One region of the Chryseobacillus diguaensis genome, then DNA from elsewhere that is predicted to be linked to it. Evidence: a T-box and tRNA genes for the amino acid it is inferred to sense, from the RefSeq annotation. Region 1 holds a T-box; the other holds one or more tRNA genes.
What was found. The T-box of region 1 lies ahead of tyrS (tyrosine--tRNA ligase). A T-box ahead of a tRNA ligase gene usually reads a tRNA of that ligase, here a tRNA-Tyr.

Region 1 (7,604 bases):
GGCTACTCCGCAGGAAATGGTGATGGGAGGAACCGTTGATTGTGCGACCTTACTGACAAGCCGCTCTGCAATCGAAACACCTGATTCAAGATCAACCTTTGGCAAATAGATGGCGAGCTCTTCTCCGCCCCATCTGCAGCCTACATCCTGTTCCCGTATATTTAATTTCATCAGGTTTGCTACCTGAATGATTACTTCGTCGCCCACCTGGTGGCCGAAGGTGTCATTAACCTGCTTAAAATTATCGATATCGATTAAGATAAACGTGCCCTGTGTGTCCATCTGCATCGAACGCTGAATGCATTCATTTAAAAATTTTCTGGAATAAAGCTTTGTCAGATGGTCTGTTTTAACAAGCATTTCCAGTTCTTCTCGAAGCAGTGAATTTGCCATTGCAAGACTAGAGTGATGAATAAGCGACTGCAGTAATTTAAACATCTCAAAGGTAAAATGGTATGGGGTATTATGTAAAATGATGGCGTACCCTCTTACTCCATCTGTTTCCATCATTGGAACTCCCATTAGACATTCGTACTCTGTTTTCTGCAAATAAGCACTTAATGAACCGATGAACACACCGTCTTTTTCCTGTTCAATGCGGGTCTTTACAAAATCAAGATAAACAAACGATTCTTCCTTGTTAAAAAACGAGGTGCTTCCGGGAAGAGGCTGTACTGCTCCGGCTGTCTCACAATAGAAGAAACCCACTTCCTGTGCAGAAAAGGATTTGATAATCCTTTCTGACATGTACTCCATCGTATCTGTCAAACGGAGATTCTTATTAAGCTGATGTGTTGTCTCATTGATCAGCTGGAGATCTTCAACCAATTTTTTTGATTGTTCATAAAGCTGAGCATTTTCCATTGCGTTACCAGCAGCACTTGCAAGCATCGTTAAAAATTTCACTTCGCTCTGCTCCATGAAATTGGATGAGTTCCCCAATACTTCCAGTACTCCGTATATTCCCTGCTGTCCTTTTAAAGGAATATAATAAATGGACTGTTCATACTCTTTACTTTTCACTTCTTTTACCATACCTGTTAAATAAGCTTCCATCGCTGTATCATTCGTGCCATTTTCATCGAAGTAAAGATCCTTTACAGGCAGGTTTCCCTTATGGTTATCGTGTGAAAGAAACAAATAAAAAAGAGAGTTTTCGTACATTTTTTGAAGAGTTGACATTAATTCACCAAGCACTTCATCTTTGTTCATTGTAGAATGAAACTTTTCAGTAAGCTTATATAATTGCTCAAATTTCCGCTCGTTAACAATCAGTTTTTCCGTTTTTTTATAGTGATTTAAAAAGCGTGAACAAGACTCTGCCAGTTTGGCAAAAAAGGACTCAGATAAACCGGCAAGTCCTGTGATCCGAAGGATCGCAATAGGAGCTGCTTCCTCGTCTAAAAGAGCAGCAAGCGAGCCGTCTTCCTTAAGGCTTACAGGACACATGAGCAGTTCAGAGATTTCATTTTCTGAAAGATCCAATGGGTTAAAGTGTGAAGAATTTGCAGTAAAATAGGGGAGGAAAACGTTATCAGATTTCCAAATAAAAAGCGAGACTTCCGGTGCGTTCAATTCTTTCTTCAATATTTCAATCATTCGGCTGGCAGCTTTATATAAAGTATTTTCGCTTCCACGGGTTAAACACTCAAAAAACAAACTATTTATTCTGGGAAGTATGTATTTTATGTCTTCCATTTTAATGATCTCACCCACAGTTAGTTAAATGCAAAAATATGAAGATATGCTCATAACGTTATTATAGCATAATTGCTTGCTTGTAAATAGATTCAGCATGCATATGAAATAAAAACTTCCCTTGACTTTCAATTCTTATAATCATATAATGGAATTTGTGTAAAATAGCGCAGCCTATTGAGTCTGCAGCAATGGAATCATTTTGTTCCCGTACTTCACTGTATGAGGTGCATCGCGTAACTCCCAGCTGCTGGAGCGATGATGCATGAAAACAAAATGACCGTGCTTGCAAGGGTCAGTTCTGTTTTTATTTTATGCCAAATAAAAACAAAGAGGAGGAGTCATTCATGGCTCGTTATACAGGTCCAAGCTGGAAATTATCCCGTCGTTTGGGAATCTCGCTTACTGGAACAGGTAAAGAATTGGAAAAACGCCCTTACGCTCCAGGACAACATGGTCCAGGACAGCGTAAAAAACTTTCCGAATATGGTTTACAATTGCAAGAAAAACAAAAACTTCGTCACATGTACGGAATGAACGAACGTCAATTCCGTAATACATTCGTTAAAGCAGGCAAAATGCCTGGCATCCTTGGTGAAATCTTCATGGCTCTTCTTGAGTCTCGCCTTGACAACGTTGTTTATCGTTTAGGTTTGGCACGTACACGCCGCCAAGCTCGCCAATTGGTAAACCACGGCCACATTCTTGTTGATGGACAGCGCGTAGATATCCCATCTTTCCAAGTAAAAACTGGTCAAACAATTTCACTTCGTGAAAAATCACGCAACCTTGACATCGTTAAGGAAGCTGTAGAAGTAAGCAACTTCGTACCTGAATACCTTACTTTCGATGCTGATAAACTTGAAGGAACTTACACTCGTCTTCCTGAGCGTTCTGAATTGCCAGCTGAAATCAACGAATCTCTTATCGTAGAGTTCTACTCACGTTAATTAATTTGCTTATTAAATAGCAATTGTAAAAACCCTAGAAACCTTGATATTTCAATGGCTCTAGGGTTTTTTATTTTATTTCCGCAATATAGAACAATACGCAAGTAATGCATAAAAACATGCATATTTTATTTTGTTAAAGCACTCCGTTATTACAATAACGAATTTTTACCTTTTTTTAGGTCTTGTTGGTCCTTTTGCCATTGAGAAAACATCTAGTTTTTTGCATCATTCCATTTTCTCAATAACTCTAATTCGTCAGCTTCTTTCCAGTTCCAATCAATCTTTATCTATAAACTCTCCTAAGAATTTGGTTTACTTTAAGTACACCTTTTCACAATATTTGTTATGTATTCTAAGAAAAGTTTCTTTTGAAAAAATTTTTTTGGATTTTTTTGTTGACTTAAACCGCAGTTTAAGTCGTATGATAGTCCTGTCGACAATTAAATTTGGAGGTCTCCAAATGAAGTTCGGAAGTGCTGGAATAGGATTGGCTTTCGCGGAACGCTTTATAAAGGCTGGAAATAAAGTCATTGTGTGTGGACGACGTGAAAAGGTACTCCAAAACGCGAAAGAAAAATTCCCGAGACTGATTACTCGTGTAAGTGATTTGGCTATTGAATCAGAGCGTGTAGCATTGTTTGATTGGGTAACATCCAACTATCCGGATGTGAATGTGTTAATTAACAATGCAGGGATCCAGCAACGTTTTAACGTGTTAAAAGCGGACTCGAAGAACGATTGGGATTGGAGTTATTTCAGTAAAGAAATCACAACCAATCTAGAAGCACCGTTGCAGCTATCTATGTTATTCGCTCCATTTTTTGCGGCAAAAGAAGAGGCAACTATTATTAACGTGACATCTGGGTTAGCTTTTACTCCATTTGTGATTGCTCCTATATATTCAGCAACGAAAGCAGCGCTTCATTCCTTTACAATGAGTCTCAGACACCAACTTTCTGATACGTCTGTAGAAGTCATTGAAGTTGCTCCTCCGGCTGTGAATACAGATTTAGGCGGAGCAGCAGGATTGCATATGACTGGAGAACCATTAGATGCTTTCGCAGATGGCATTTTCAAAGGATTAGAAGAGGGTAAAATGGAAATCGGATATGGTAGTTCTGTGAATCGCTTACGCATGTCACGGGATGAAGTCGACGAACACGTAGAGAAAATGTACCAAGCAGCGAAAAACATAATTGAATAACTTCTTGCGAAAGTTACTAAATTTTTTAGGTGCTTTTCTGAAATCATTTATTAAGATATTGGTGGCTGCGTGTTTTATGTTGAAATTGTTTCTCAACCCCAACAAATATTATAGAGCCAAGAAAAGAGCCTTTATAAAAGAGGGACTGCATAAATTGCAGTCCCTCTTCCTCATTAGCTGTATTGAATCATCGTGTATTTTTTCTTTCCGCGTCTGATGATGGTGAATTCTCCATCAATCCTGTCCTCTGCTGTTATCATCGTGTCCGTTTCCTGTCTTCTTTCCCCATTCACGTAGATTGCACCATTTGTTATATCTTCACGAGCCTGGCGCTTGGATGGAGAGATTTTTGCTTCAACGAGCAAATCAACCAGGTTTTTATCATCTGAAGAAAGTTCAATAGTAGGAACATCTTTAAACCCTTGCTTAATCTCAGAACCAGTCAATTTTTTTAAATCTCCGCTAAATAATGCCGCTGAAATTTTAATTGCCTGCTGCAATGCCTCTTCACCATGAACCATCCGGGTCACTTCTTCAGCAAGCATCTTATGCGCTGTGCGTTTTTCCGGCGCTTCCTGAACTTCCTTCTCAAGCTGATTGATCTCTTCATGGGAAAGGAATGTAAAGAATTTCAGGTATTTCACAACATCTCTGTCATCGGTATTAATCCAGAATTGGTAAAACTCATATGGAGAGGTTTTTTCTTTATCAAGCCAAACAGCTCCGCCTTCCGTTTTACCAAACTTTGTACCATCAGCTTTTGTCACTAGAGGAATCGTTAATCCAAATGCTTTGGCCTCCTCTTCCGTTTTCCGGATCAGCTCCAGGCCAGCAGTGATGTTCCCCCATTGGTCGCTTCCTCCAATTTGGAGTTTGCAGTTTTCAGTTTGGTACAGCTTCAGAAAATCATAAGACTGAAGAATCATGTAGCTGAATTCCGTAAAGGAGATGCCCGATTCTATTCTTGACTGAACAGAGTCTTTAGCCAGCATATAATTTATGCCGAAGTTTTTACCAACATCCCTTAAAAAGCCGATTACATCCAAAGGTCCGATCCAATCATAATTGTTCGCAACAATAGCGGGATTTTCTTTTGCTTCAAAGTCAAGAAAACGGGATAGCTGGCTTTTAATGCGATTAGACCATTCCACAACAATATCTTCAGTGTTCAACGTTCTCTCAGCTTTTTTTCCGCTCGGGTCACCGATCAGTCCCGTCCCTCCTCCAACTAAAGCAATTGGAGAATGGCCAGCTTCCTGGAATCGTTTCAGCGTTAAAATAGGAAGCATATGCCCGATATGAAGGCTGTCTGCCGTGGGATCGAACCCTCCATACAATTTAATGCTTTCTTTATTTAAAAGATTGATAAGCCCTTCTTCATCCGTAATTTGATTTACAAGTCCCCTGAACTGCAAGTCATGCAATAAATTATTCATTTTTTTCATACTCCCTCACGTTTTGATTAAAAATAAAAACGCCCCTTCATATAAAATGAAGGGACGAAAATATTCGCGGTACCACCCTACTAAAGAATAAAAGCCCATCAAGGCTCACTATTCTTCGCTTAATGTGTTAACGGTTCTACCGTCTTTCACTAGGGTCTAAAACCTTTGCAAAAGAAGCTCCTGGGTGTAATTCGCGGGTCATTTTTGTACTGATTTGCACCATCCATCAGCTCTCTAAAACAGGGAAATGCCGCTACTTGTTCCATTCAACGCTGTATATTCAGATATTGAATTTTTATCATATATATTTTCTTTTGTCAAATTAGCAAAAGAATGAATTTTTGAAAACAAGTAAATATTCAGTCGATTTATGCTATAATAATTAGTTTTTCTAGGGAGATGGATGCTATGGGGCTATGGGATAAATGGATGAATAAGGTCATACCAAAGGAAAATACACAGAAGATCCTTCGCATTTCATACGGGGTTATTTGGAACGTTTTCCTTATTTTTGTCGTTATGGCTCTTGTTGGCTTCTCCTTTGCTGGAGGAATGGGAGCTGGCTATTTTGCCTCTTTGGTTAAGAATGAGCGCATAAGGGGCTATGCTGAAATGAAAAAAGACATTTACAATTATGAAGAAACATCAGAAATCTTTTTTGATGATACATCCTACATGGGAAAACTGAATAGTGATCTTGAACGGAAAGAAGTGAAGCTCTATCACATTTCTCCCGTTTTAATAAATGCCGTTATAGCAACAGAGGACCAATATTTCTATCAGCATAACGGTATTGTGCCGAAAGCAGTCATGCGCGCTATTTTTCAGGAGGTTACCAATTCTCCTGTAAAAAGCGGCGGAAGCACTTTAACTCAGCAGCTGATCAAAAATCAGATTCTCACTAACGAGGTTTCCTTCGATCGAAAAGCAAAAGAACTTCTTCTCGCCTTACGACTGGAAAAGTTTTTCGATAAAAAAGAAATTCTGGAAGCTTACTTAAATATTGCTGACATGGGCAGAGATCGTTCGGGGAGAAATATAGCCGGTGTTCAAACAGCAGCCCAGGGTATATTCGGAATGAATGCGAAAAACCTGTCTCTGCCTGAAGCCGCCTTCATTGCAGGGCTGCCTCAAAGCCCTTTCGGATACACTCCTTTTACGAATAAAGGAGAAATTAAACAGGATCTATCCCCTGGTATCAGCCGCATGAAAACTGTACTTAGAAGAATGTACCAGCAAGGCTTCATTACAGAACAAGAGCTCAATAAAAGTCTTGCTTTTGATGTAAAAAGCCACCTGCTGAAAAAAAGAGAAACAGCTTCAGAAAAATACCCTTGGCTTACTTCTGAAATTGAAAAGCGCGCTAAAATGATTCTGTTAGAAAACATTGCAAAAGAAAGCGGCTACAGCCTTTCAGATTTATATAAACATAAGGAGCAGCTGGCAGAATACAAAGCTCTCGCAGATAAACAACTAAAACAAAATGGATATAGAATTTATACAACGATCCATAAAGACATCTTTGAAAACATGCAGCAGGCAGCAAAAGACTATCATAATTATGGCCGTTCCCTTCCGGCTTGGAAACGGGACCCGGACACAGGCAAGAAAATAAGGGTTATGGAACCAGTTGAAGTGGGAGCCATGATGATTGAAAATTCAACAGGAAAAATTCTCAGCTTCGTTGGAGGCCGAGATCATGAGCGGGAGCAGCTGAACCATGCTACCTCTTCCCTCAGATCAATCGGTTCAACGATGAAACCTCTTCTCGTCTACGGGCCTGCTATTGAAGAAGGCGTTATTCAGCCGGGAACTGTTATTCCTGATTTTCCGACTAAAGGATATAATCCAAACAATTATGACAAAGCTATTCACGGACTAGTCAGTGCAAGAAAAGCACTAGCAAAATCCTATAACATGGCAGCCGTAAATACTTATAAAGAAATTAAGGCATCGAAACCCGTCACTTTTCTTGAGAAAATGGGAATCACTTCTTTAACTGCTGAAGATAAAGAAAATGATTCACTCTCAATTGGAGCGATGCATGCAGGGATTACAGTAGAAGAAAATGTTAACGCATACACTACTTTTGCGAATGGCGGCAGCTTTAAAGATGCTTACTTGATTGAAAAGATTGAAAGTGCCGACGGAACACCAATTTATCAGCATCAAAAAAAGGAAATCCGTGTTTTCACCCCTCAAACCGCTTATTTAACACTTGATATGATGAGGGATGTGATTAAAGAAGGAACAGCCAGATCTCTTTTAAATAAACTTTCCTTAAAATCTGACTGGGCCGGAAAA
Region 2 (7,604 bases), on a different contig from region 1:
TGGAAGCGTGGTGACACGTGGAGCTGACGGATACTAATCGATCGAGGACTTAACCTAATGTGATATCCAAAAGAAGGAACACGGAAGTGTTCTCCTGTGAAAACTTGTGAACTGTGTTATCTGGTTTTGAGAGAATAATTTTTCAAAAAAAGTATTGATTTTTCTCTCTAAAATTATATAATTAATCTTGTCACTTTTTAAATTGTCTGGTGATGATGGCGAAGAGGTCACACCCGTTCCCATACCGAACACGGAAGTTAAGCTCTTCAGCGCCGATGGTAGTTGGGGGTTTCCCCCTGTGAGAGTAGGACATCGCCGGGCAAGATAAGATTATTCCGCAGTAGCTCAGTGGTAGAGCTATCGGCTGTTAACCGATCGGTCGCAGGTTCGAGTCCTGCCTGCGGAGCCATTATGGAGAGCTGTCCGAGTGGCCGAAGGAGCACGATTGGAAATCGTGTATACGTCATAAGCGTATCGGGGGTTCGAATCCCCCGCTCTCCGCCATAATACTTTTAATGGCCCCTTGGTCAAGCGGTTAAGACACCGCCCTTTCACGGCGGTAACACGGGTTCGAATCCCGTAGGGGTCACCAATCTTAAACTTAAACGGTTAAAAGCCAATCAGCAAGAAAAACAGCTCATCAAGCAGCTGTAGCACTTAAATCTCTTTCAATAGAGACGAGGGTTTTGAGAAGCAAGCAGTTGTAGGAATCGAGGGAGCGAACACTGGAGCGTACCTTAGTACGTGAGGATGTGAGTGAGCGAAGATGACAACGAAATGCGCCGCTTTCAAAAGCCGTAATTATGGAGGATTAGCTCAGCTGGGAGAGCATCTGCCTTACAAGCAGAGGGTCGGCGGTTCGATCCCGTCATCCTCCACCACTCAGGACTCTTGATCTTGAGTGAAATAGCATATTATCGCGGGGTGGAGCAGTCTGGTAGCTCGTCGGGCTCATAACCCGAAGGTCGCAGGTTCAAATCCTGTCCCCGCAACCAAATGGTCCGGTAGTTCAGTTGGTTAGAATGCCTGCCTGTCACGCAGGAGGTCGCGGGTTCGAGTCCCGTCCGGACCGCCATTGATTTTCAAATGAGAATTAAGTAAAATGTAAGAGGGTTTCAATAAGCGAGAAGGTCGAGGAAGCGACTGATTGAGCACCGGAGCGTATATGAAATACGTGAGGATGCGATCGATGAAGCTAGCTGACGAAGAGATTCGAAGCTTAGTGGAAGCAGAAACTTAGATGGCTCGGTAGCTCAGTCGGTAGAGCACGTTCGAATAAGCTGCGAAGCGATGCTTCAGCGCACAAATCGAGTGCTGCTTGGCTAAACATCCTAAGATTTGGGCGATTGCCAGCAAGAAGGAACTTAATAGTATCACTCATTTTATATGGCTCGGTAGCTCAGTCGGTAGAGCAATGGACTGAAAATCCATGTGTCGGCGGTTCGATTCCGTCCCGAGCCACCATTTTAAAATAGTATCACTTAACTATTTGCCGGTGTAGCTCAATTGGTAGAGCAACTGACTTGTAATCAGTAGGTTGGGGGTTCAAGTCCTCTTGCCGGCACTGTTTTTCATACGGAGGGGTAGCGAAGTGGCTAAACGCGGCGGACTGTAAATCCGCTCCTTCGGGTTCGGCAGTTCGAATCTGCCCCCCTCCACCATTTGTATAGGGGCATAGTTTAACGGTAGAACAGAGGTCTCCAAAACCTCCGGTGTGGGTTCGATTCCTACTGCCCCTGCCAATTAAATTATGGCGGTTGTGGTGAAGTGGTTAACACGCCAGATTGTGGCTCTGGTATTCGTGGGTTCGATTCCCATCAATCGCCCCATTATTTATTTTTAAACATAATGGATTTAATCACTCCTTACATAACAGCATAACAATGGGCTATAGCCAAGCGGTAAGGCAACGGACTTTGACTCCGTCATGCGCTGGTTCGAATCCAGCTAGCCCAGCCATTTTCATTCAAATGCCAAGCAACAATTTCTGATTGCTGCATAGGCTAATACAGAAACCAATTATTTGGTGCAAATGCGGAAGTAGTTCAGTGGTAGAACACCACCTTGCCAAGGTGGGGGTCGCGGGTTCGAATCCCGTCTTCCGCTCCAACGAGTGCTGGCGGCATAGCCAAGTGGTAAGGCAGAGGACTGCAACTCCTTTACCCCCGGTTCGAATCCGGGTGCCGCCTCCAATATCTTAAACCTTCTTAGAGGTTCATAAATTGGAATACACAGGATAAAACATCCTGCGGTTGTAAAATCGCCTTGACAATTCAGTCAGGCTCTCGGCACCAAATGCCCACTATGCCGGTGTGGCGGAATTGGCAGACGCGCACGACTCAAAATCGTGTTCCTTCTGGAGTGCCGGTTCGACCCCGGCCACCGGTATCATAACCGTTAAAAATCGCTTCTCACGTTGTGAGAAGTGATTTTTTTGTGATTAAAAATAATCCGCTGGAGTGTCTTTCATTCATTTTATAAGGAAAAGAATAGTTATTCACTTAAAAGCTGAATTCTAAAAAGGTAAAAGGAAATCCGCTATTATTTTTACTCGATTATTTAACAGGAGATGATTCAAAATGAGTTCTTATGCAATCGGACATTTTATTGGCTATGCAGTTGGTATTATCCTCTTGATCTTAGTCGCTGTACTTCTTGTAAAGCTGTTTATTAGGCTTGTAAAGCCTTCGAGAAAGAAAACATCGGAGTATGCATCCCATCCACAGTCAGAAAACGGCGATGTTCCTTTAAAAAGATAGTGTACTATACTAGAGCAGCAAGTTTCACTGATTTTTTGGTTTGGTATTCAATCGACTTCCGATAGAACCATTTTGCAGGTCGATTTATTTTGCCAACTGCCTTTTGTGTGAAACTAGCAACTGGGAAAAATTTCTTGGAAAATATTGAAAACGCTTGCAAATTATGACAAAAGGTAGTAAATTTAACTTAGATTCACCGTTTGCCTGCAATCATCTCTCTTATCCCTGCGAATTTTCTACACAACTAAATAGGCAAGCACACCTTTAGAATCCGGCATAATTCGAAAAGTGTTGATTTTCGTTTTAAAAATTTTAAAGGATGTGTCGTATTGAAAAAGAATTATAATAAGTTAATAGTTTCTTCCGTAACATTGACCGCCTTCCTTACGCTTCCAATCTCTGAATCTCATTCAGCTGTCCACGCTTTTGCAAAGCCAAACCCAGTACAATTAAATGGTAAGAATATAAGTATTGAGGATGCTGCTGCTCAAATGAATCAATTGAAAATGAATTACAAAGATTATCTTGCAGGAAATGAAAGTTTAAACAGCAGTCCCATGCTCGATAGCAAAATAAATTCCGTCCAGAATACAGCTAATTCACGTCTATCTTCCCTTATTCCTTTAGAAAACAGAGTTAATGGAGAGGAGACCTCATTATTTAAGGACACTCCGCTTGGAACGAATGAAACGAATTTAAGCAATTCTTATTTGTATTTATATCAAATAGCTCTTGCTGCGAAAACTTATAAAAGACCGGGGTTAAGCGGAGTCAATTTATACAATAATCAAGAAGCCATTAAGAAAGTAATCGATGGCCTTGATTGGCTCTACACCAACTTCTTTGAGAATCAGGAAAAAGGATATTATGGAAATTGGTATGCATGGGAGATTGGCATACCAACGAGCATCACTAAAACGCTGCTTCTCTTGGAAGATGAAATCAAAAGCTATAAACCTTATTTGATAGATGCTTATATTGATTCAATAGACAAATACTTGAGGAACGGGAAAAATGGGGATATCGATTTAGCATCACGCTTTCATAGAGGTGCCAACCTTGCGGATATTGCAACAAATCGAATCATACAAGGTGCATTGATTGATAGCGAAGACAGGGTAACAAAGGCAGTAGACAATATCATGACTGTTTTTAAAACGACTGATCCTAATCATCTCATTAATGGTAATACCGACGGATTTTATGATGACGGTTCTTTTATCCAGCATGCTTCGGTTGCCTATACAGGTTCATATGGAAAAGTATTGTTAAATCGCATCATCCAAACGATGAATATTCTTAACGGCAGTATTTATGATCCGAAAGAAATTTTGGTGCCGACTGTAAAAGAGTGGATTTATAAAGGCTTTGCACCCGTTATTTTTGAGGGCTATATGATGGAAATAGTTAAGGGTAGAGCCGTTTCAAGGACAGGCACTGGATATCAGGATGTATATAATATTGTTGAAGCAATTGTTGATTTGAGCAGAAACCTTAGTGATACTGATCGTAAAGAGATGCAATCTTATATTAAATATATCGTTTCTTCAATAAAAGGAAATTTTTCTACTGGGTCGTTTAGTTCTCTTCGCTCAATCGCTGACTTCAATCAAATCATGCAGGATCCTAATGTAGCTCCTAAAAATTTAATTGATGATGATCACTATAATTTTAATATGATGGATAAAACCGTTCATATTCGAAATTCCTACGCCTTCGCGGTTTCAAGAAGTTCTGATCGAATCAGCAAGTATGAATATATGAGCGGAGAAAATTTAATGCCATGGTTTCAAAGTGATGGCGGCTACTATTTGTATTTGTCAGGGAGAGATCAAACAAAATCATTTGGAGCTAATTATTTAGCCACAATAGACCCTCTTAAGCTTCCAGGAACAACTGTCCCAGTAGAAGAGAGAAAAACCATTCCCGAGTTATACGGAAAGCTCTTTTATGAAAATACGAACCATCCATTAAATTTTGATGTCTCCTCAGAGTCTGAGAACAAATATGTGTATTTTCCGGCAGGCACCAATCAATATTCAGGCGGGGTAAAGCTTGGTAAATATGGGATATCGGGAATTCAGCTTGGAGATGAAATCGGCTATAAGGATAAGCAGGCTGGGATATTACCAGATGACTTTGTCGTATATAAAAACGCAGATGCCAATAAATCAGTCTTTATGTTTGATGATGAAATTGTTTTAATGGGTTCGAATATAAGGGATCAATTGGGGAGAGATGTTATTTCAACGATTGATAATCGAATGTTTGATACAAACGAAACAAGTACTATTGCTGGAGAGACTTATGAAAATGAGAAATTATTCAATCCGGCTAATGGAGAATACAACTTAAAATGGATTAACTTTAAAACAGATGGAAAAGGAACTCAAGCAGGGTACTACTTTCCAGAGGCTTCTGAAATCAATGTTTCTAAAAATACCGTAACAGACAGTCTGCAGAAAGTCCGTACATCCAACCCTGACACAAAGGTTACAAAAAATTATTTTACATTAGGAATGGATCACGGAAAAAATCCACAGCAAGCAAAATATGCGTATGTGATTCTTCCGAACTTTGATGAAGCCAAAACGAAAGAATATGCTGATAAGCCAACTATAAAAATACTGGCCAATACAGAAAATGTTCATGCCGTTGAGAATACAGCACTTAAGCTAAAAGGATTCAATTTCTTTGGTGATAAAAAGACAACGGCAGCCAATCTATCTTCTTATAACCAAGCATCCATTCTTGTGAAAAGTGACGGAAACACGGTAACGATTGCCGTTTCAGATCCTACCTTACGGCTAAATAAAATGAAGCTGGAAATAGACCTTCCACATCCTAGTGTACTGGAAGAAAGTGAAGGGGTAAAAACATCTGTATCCAGTAAAAAGGCACTCATCCATATAGATTCGTCCAATCATGATGGAAAGAGCTATGAAATCAAACTGACTACGAAGGATTAAAAGGGGAATCTTCCTAGAAGAAAGACTTCGGCATGAAGCCGGGGTCTTTTTGTTCGCCCAGCATGGGCGAACTCTAACGGGTGAAAGTCCCGAGTACGACCTTACGTAGCGGTAAGTACATAGCCAAAAGCAAGGGTGTCCATGGTGACGTGGAATCTGAAGGAAGCTCGAGGCAAACCTCTGGTCTGACGAACAGAAATCATATAAGAGGCAACGTATGAGGATAAGACTGCAAAAGAAGTTAAAGTCCCATAGCTACTGTATCATACGTTGTATATATGGCAGATAGATGGAGGGAAAGAGTTCGCACCTTAACTGGGGAGATCTCATGGGTCTACACCAAAATCCTGTAGTGATACAGGACTGGATCATGAGAAGTCAGCAGAAGCCGTAGTAGTAAAGATATCTAATGAAAGTTAGAAGGAGCGAAGGGCTGAACAATTTTATCGTTATAGAAATCTCGATTGGGAGAGGAAATAGACCACTGGCGAAAGGCGAGAAAGTGGATACCGACTCTACGAGAAGGAAAGGAAATAACAGGCATGTACGAAAGGAATTTATTAGAGGAAATTCTCAATAGAGATAACCTTAACCAAGCATTTAAACAAGTAAAACGAAATAAGGGTGCTGCCGGGGTCGACGGAATGAATGTGGAAGAACTGGAGAAACATTTGGTGAAGAACAAGGATGAAATGATCCGTCTAATCCGACAAAGGAAATACCAACCCCAACCAGTACTAAGAGTAGAGATCCCCAAACCAATTGGCGGGGTTCGACTTTTAGGGATACCGACCGTAACCGACCGAGTCATTCAACAAGCCATAGCACAAGTCCTCACCCCTATATTTGATAAGGGATTCAGTGAGAATAGCTACGGATTCAGGCCAAATCGCTATGCTGAAATGGCTATTGTGAAGGCATTGGAATTCATGAACGATGGTTATGACTGGATTGTAGATATAGACCTGGAACGTTTCTTTGACACCGTCCACCACGACCGGCTGATGAACCTCGTCTCAAGAACGGTGGACGATGGAGATGTTATATCACTCATCCGAAAATTCCTAGTAAGCGGCGTCCAAATAAACGATGAGTACAAAGAAACCATAATAGGAACACCACAAGGTGGAAACTTATCTCCTCTACTTAGCAACATAATGCTCAATGAACTAGATCGGGAACTTGAAAACCGCGGGCTAAAGTTCGTGAGATATGCAGATGATTGTATCATCATGGTCAAGAGTGAAATGGCAGCCAGACGGGTGATGAGATCTGTGACAAGATTCATTGAAGAGAAACTAGGTCTCATCGTCAACGCCAACAAATCGAGAATCACCAAACCGAATGATCCCAATATGAAGTTCTTGGGCTTTGGCTTCTTTAGAGACTTCCAAACAGATTTATACAAAACGAAACCGCATCAAAAGGCGGTGGAAAACATTAAGTATAAACTAAAACAATTGACTAGGAAGAATTGGAGCGTGGATACGAAGTATCAGGTTGAGCGGATTAACCAACTACTCAGAGGCTGGATCAACTACTTTAAAATAGGTTATATGAAAAAGCTCCTTGAAAACATCGACTCCCATACACGATTCCGACTTAGAATGTGCATATGGAAGAAATGGAAGACAGCTAAGAATCGCCGCAAGAACCTGATCAAATTGGGGATGAACAGACTTGAGGCATACAAAAATAGCCACACAAGCAAAGGGGCAGCTCGCACTGCCTACTCGTGGATTCTGACCATGACCATAACAAACAAGAGACTAGCTGCATTTGGGCTAGTCTCTGGGGTGCAACACTACATGAAAGTACATGCCTAGAATAAAATTGAACCGCCGTATACGGATCCGTACGTACGGTGGTGTGAGAG

Region 2: it encodes a tRNA-Tyr, which carries the amino acid that the T-box ahead of tyrS (tyrosine--tRNA ligase) is inferred to sense. The anticodon was not compared.

What each region holds. Positions count from the first base shown of each region.
Region 1 covers NZ_JBMKNV010000003.1:94,533-102,136, reverse strand. Annotated here, with positions in the region: gene ACOT8F_RS05580 (sensor domain-containing diguanylate cyclase) at 1-1,599, opposite strand, end outside; gene rpsD (30S ribosomal protein S4) at 2,046-2,648, shown strand; gene ACOT8F_RS05570 (SDR family oxidoreductase) at 3,112-3,855, shown strand; gene tyrS (tyrosine--tRNA ligase) at 4,029-5,291, opposite strand; T-box leader at 5,348-5,579, opposite strand; gene ACOT8F_RS05560 (transglycosylase domain-containing protein) at 5,709-7,604, shown strand, end outside.
Region 2 covers NZ_JBMKNV010000002.1:63-7,666, forward strand. Annotated here, with positions in the region: partial or broken rRNA gene ACOT8F_RS02750 (23S ribosomal RNA) at 1-57, shown strand, start outside; rRNA gene rrf (5S ribosomal RNA) at 206-321, shown strand; tRNA gene ACOT8F_RS02760 (tRNA-Asn) at 335-409, shown strand; tRNA gene ACOT8F_RS02765 (tRNA-Ser) at 414-504, shown strand; tRNA gene ACOT8F_RS02770 (tRNA-Glu) at 518-592, shown strand; tRNA gene ACOT8F_RS02775 (tRNA-Val) at 806-881, shown strand; tRNA gene ACOT8F_RS02780 (tRNA-Met) at 919-995, shown strand; tRNA gene ACOT8F_RS02785 (tRNA-Asp) at 999-1,075, shown strand; tRNA gene ACOT8F_RS02790 (tRNA-Phe) at 1,389-1,464, shown strand; tRNA gene ACOT8F_RS02795 (tRNA-Thr) at 1,492-1,564, shown strand; tRNA gene ACOT8F_RS02800 (tRNA-Tyr) at 1,578-1,661, shown strand; tRNA gene ACOT8F_RS02805 (tRNA-Trp) at 1,669-1,742, shown strand; tRNA gene ACOT8F_RS02810 (tRNA-His) at 1,754-1,829, shown strand; tRNA gene ACOT8F_RS02815 (tRNA-Gln) at 1,885-1,959, shown strand; tRNA gene ACOT8F_RS02820 (tRNA-Gly) at 2,035-2,109, shown strand; tRNA gene ACOT8F_RS02825 (tRNA-Cys) at 2,119-2,192, shown strand; tRNA gene ACOT8F_RS02830 (tRNA-Leu) at 2,307-2,388, shown strand; gene ACOT8F_RS02835 (hypothetical protein) at 2,580-2,759, shown strand; gene ACOT8F_RS02840 (polysaccharide lyase 8 family protein) at 3,089-5,728, shown strand; gene ltrA (group II intron reverse transcriptase/maturase) at 6,271-7,554, shown strand.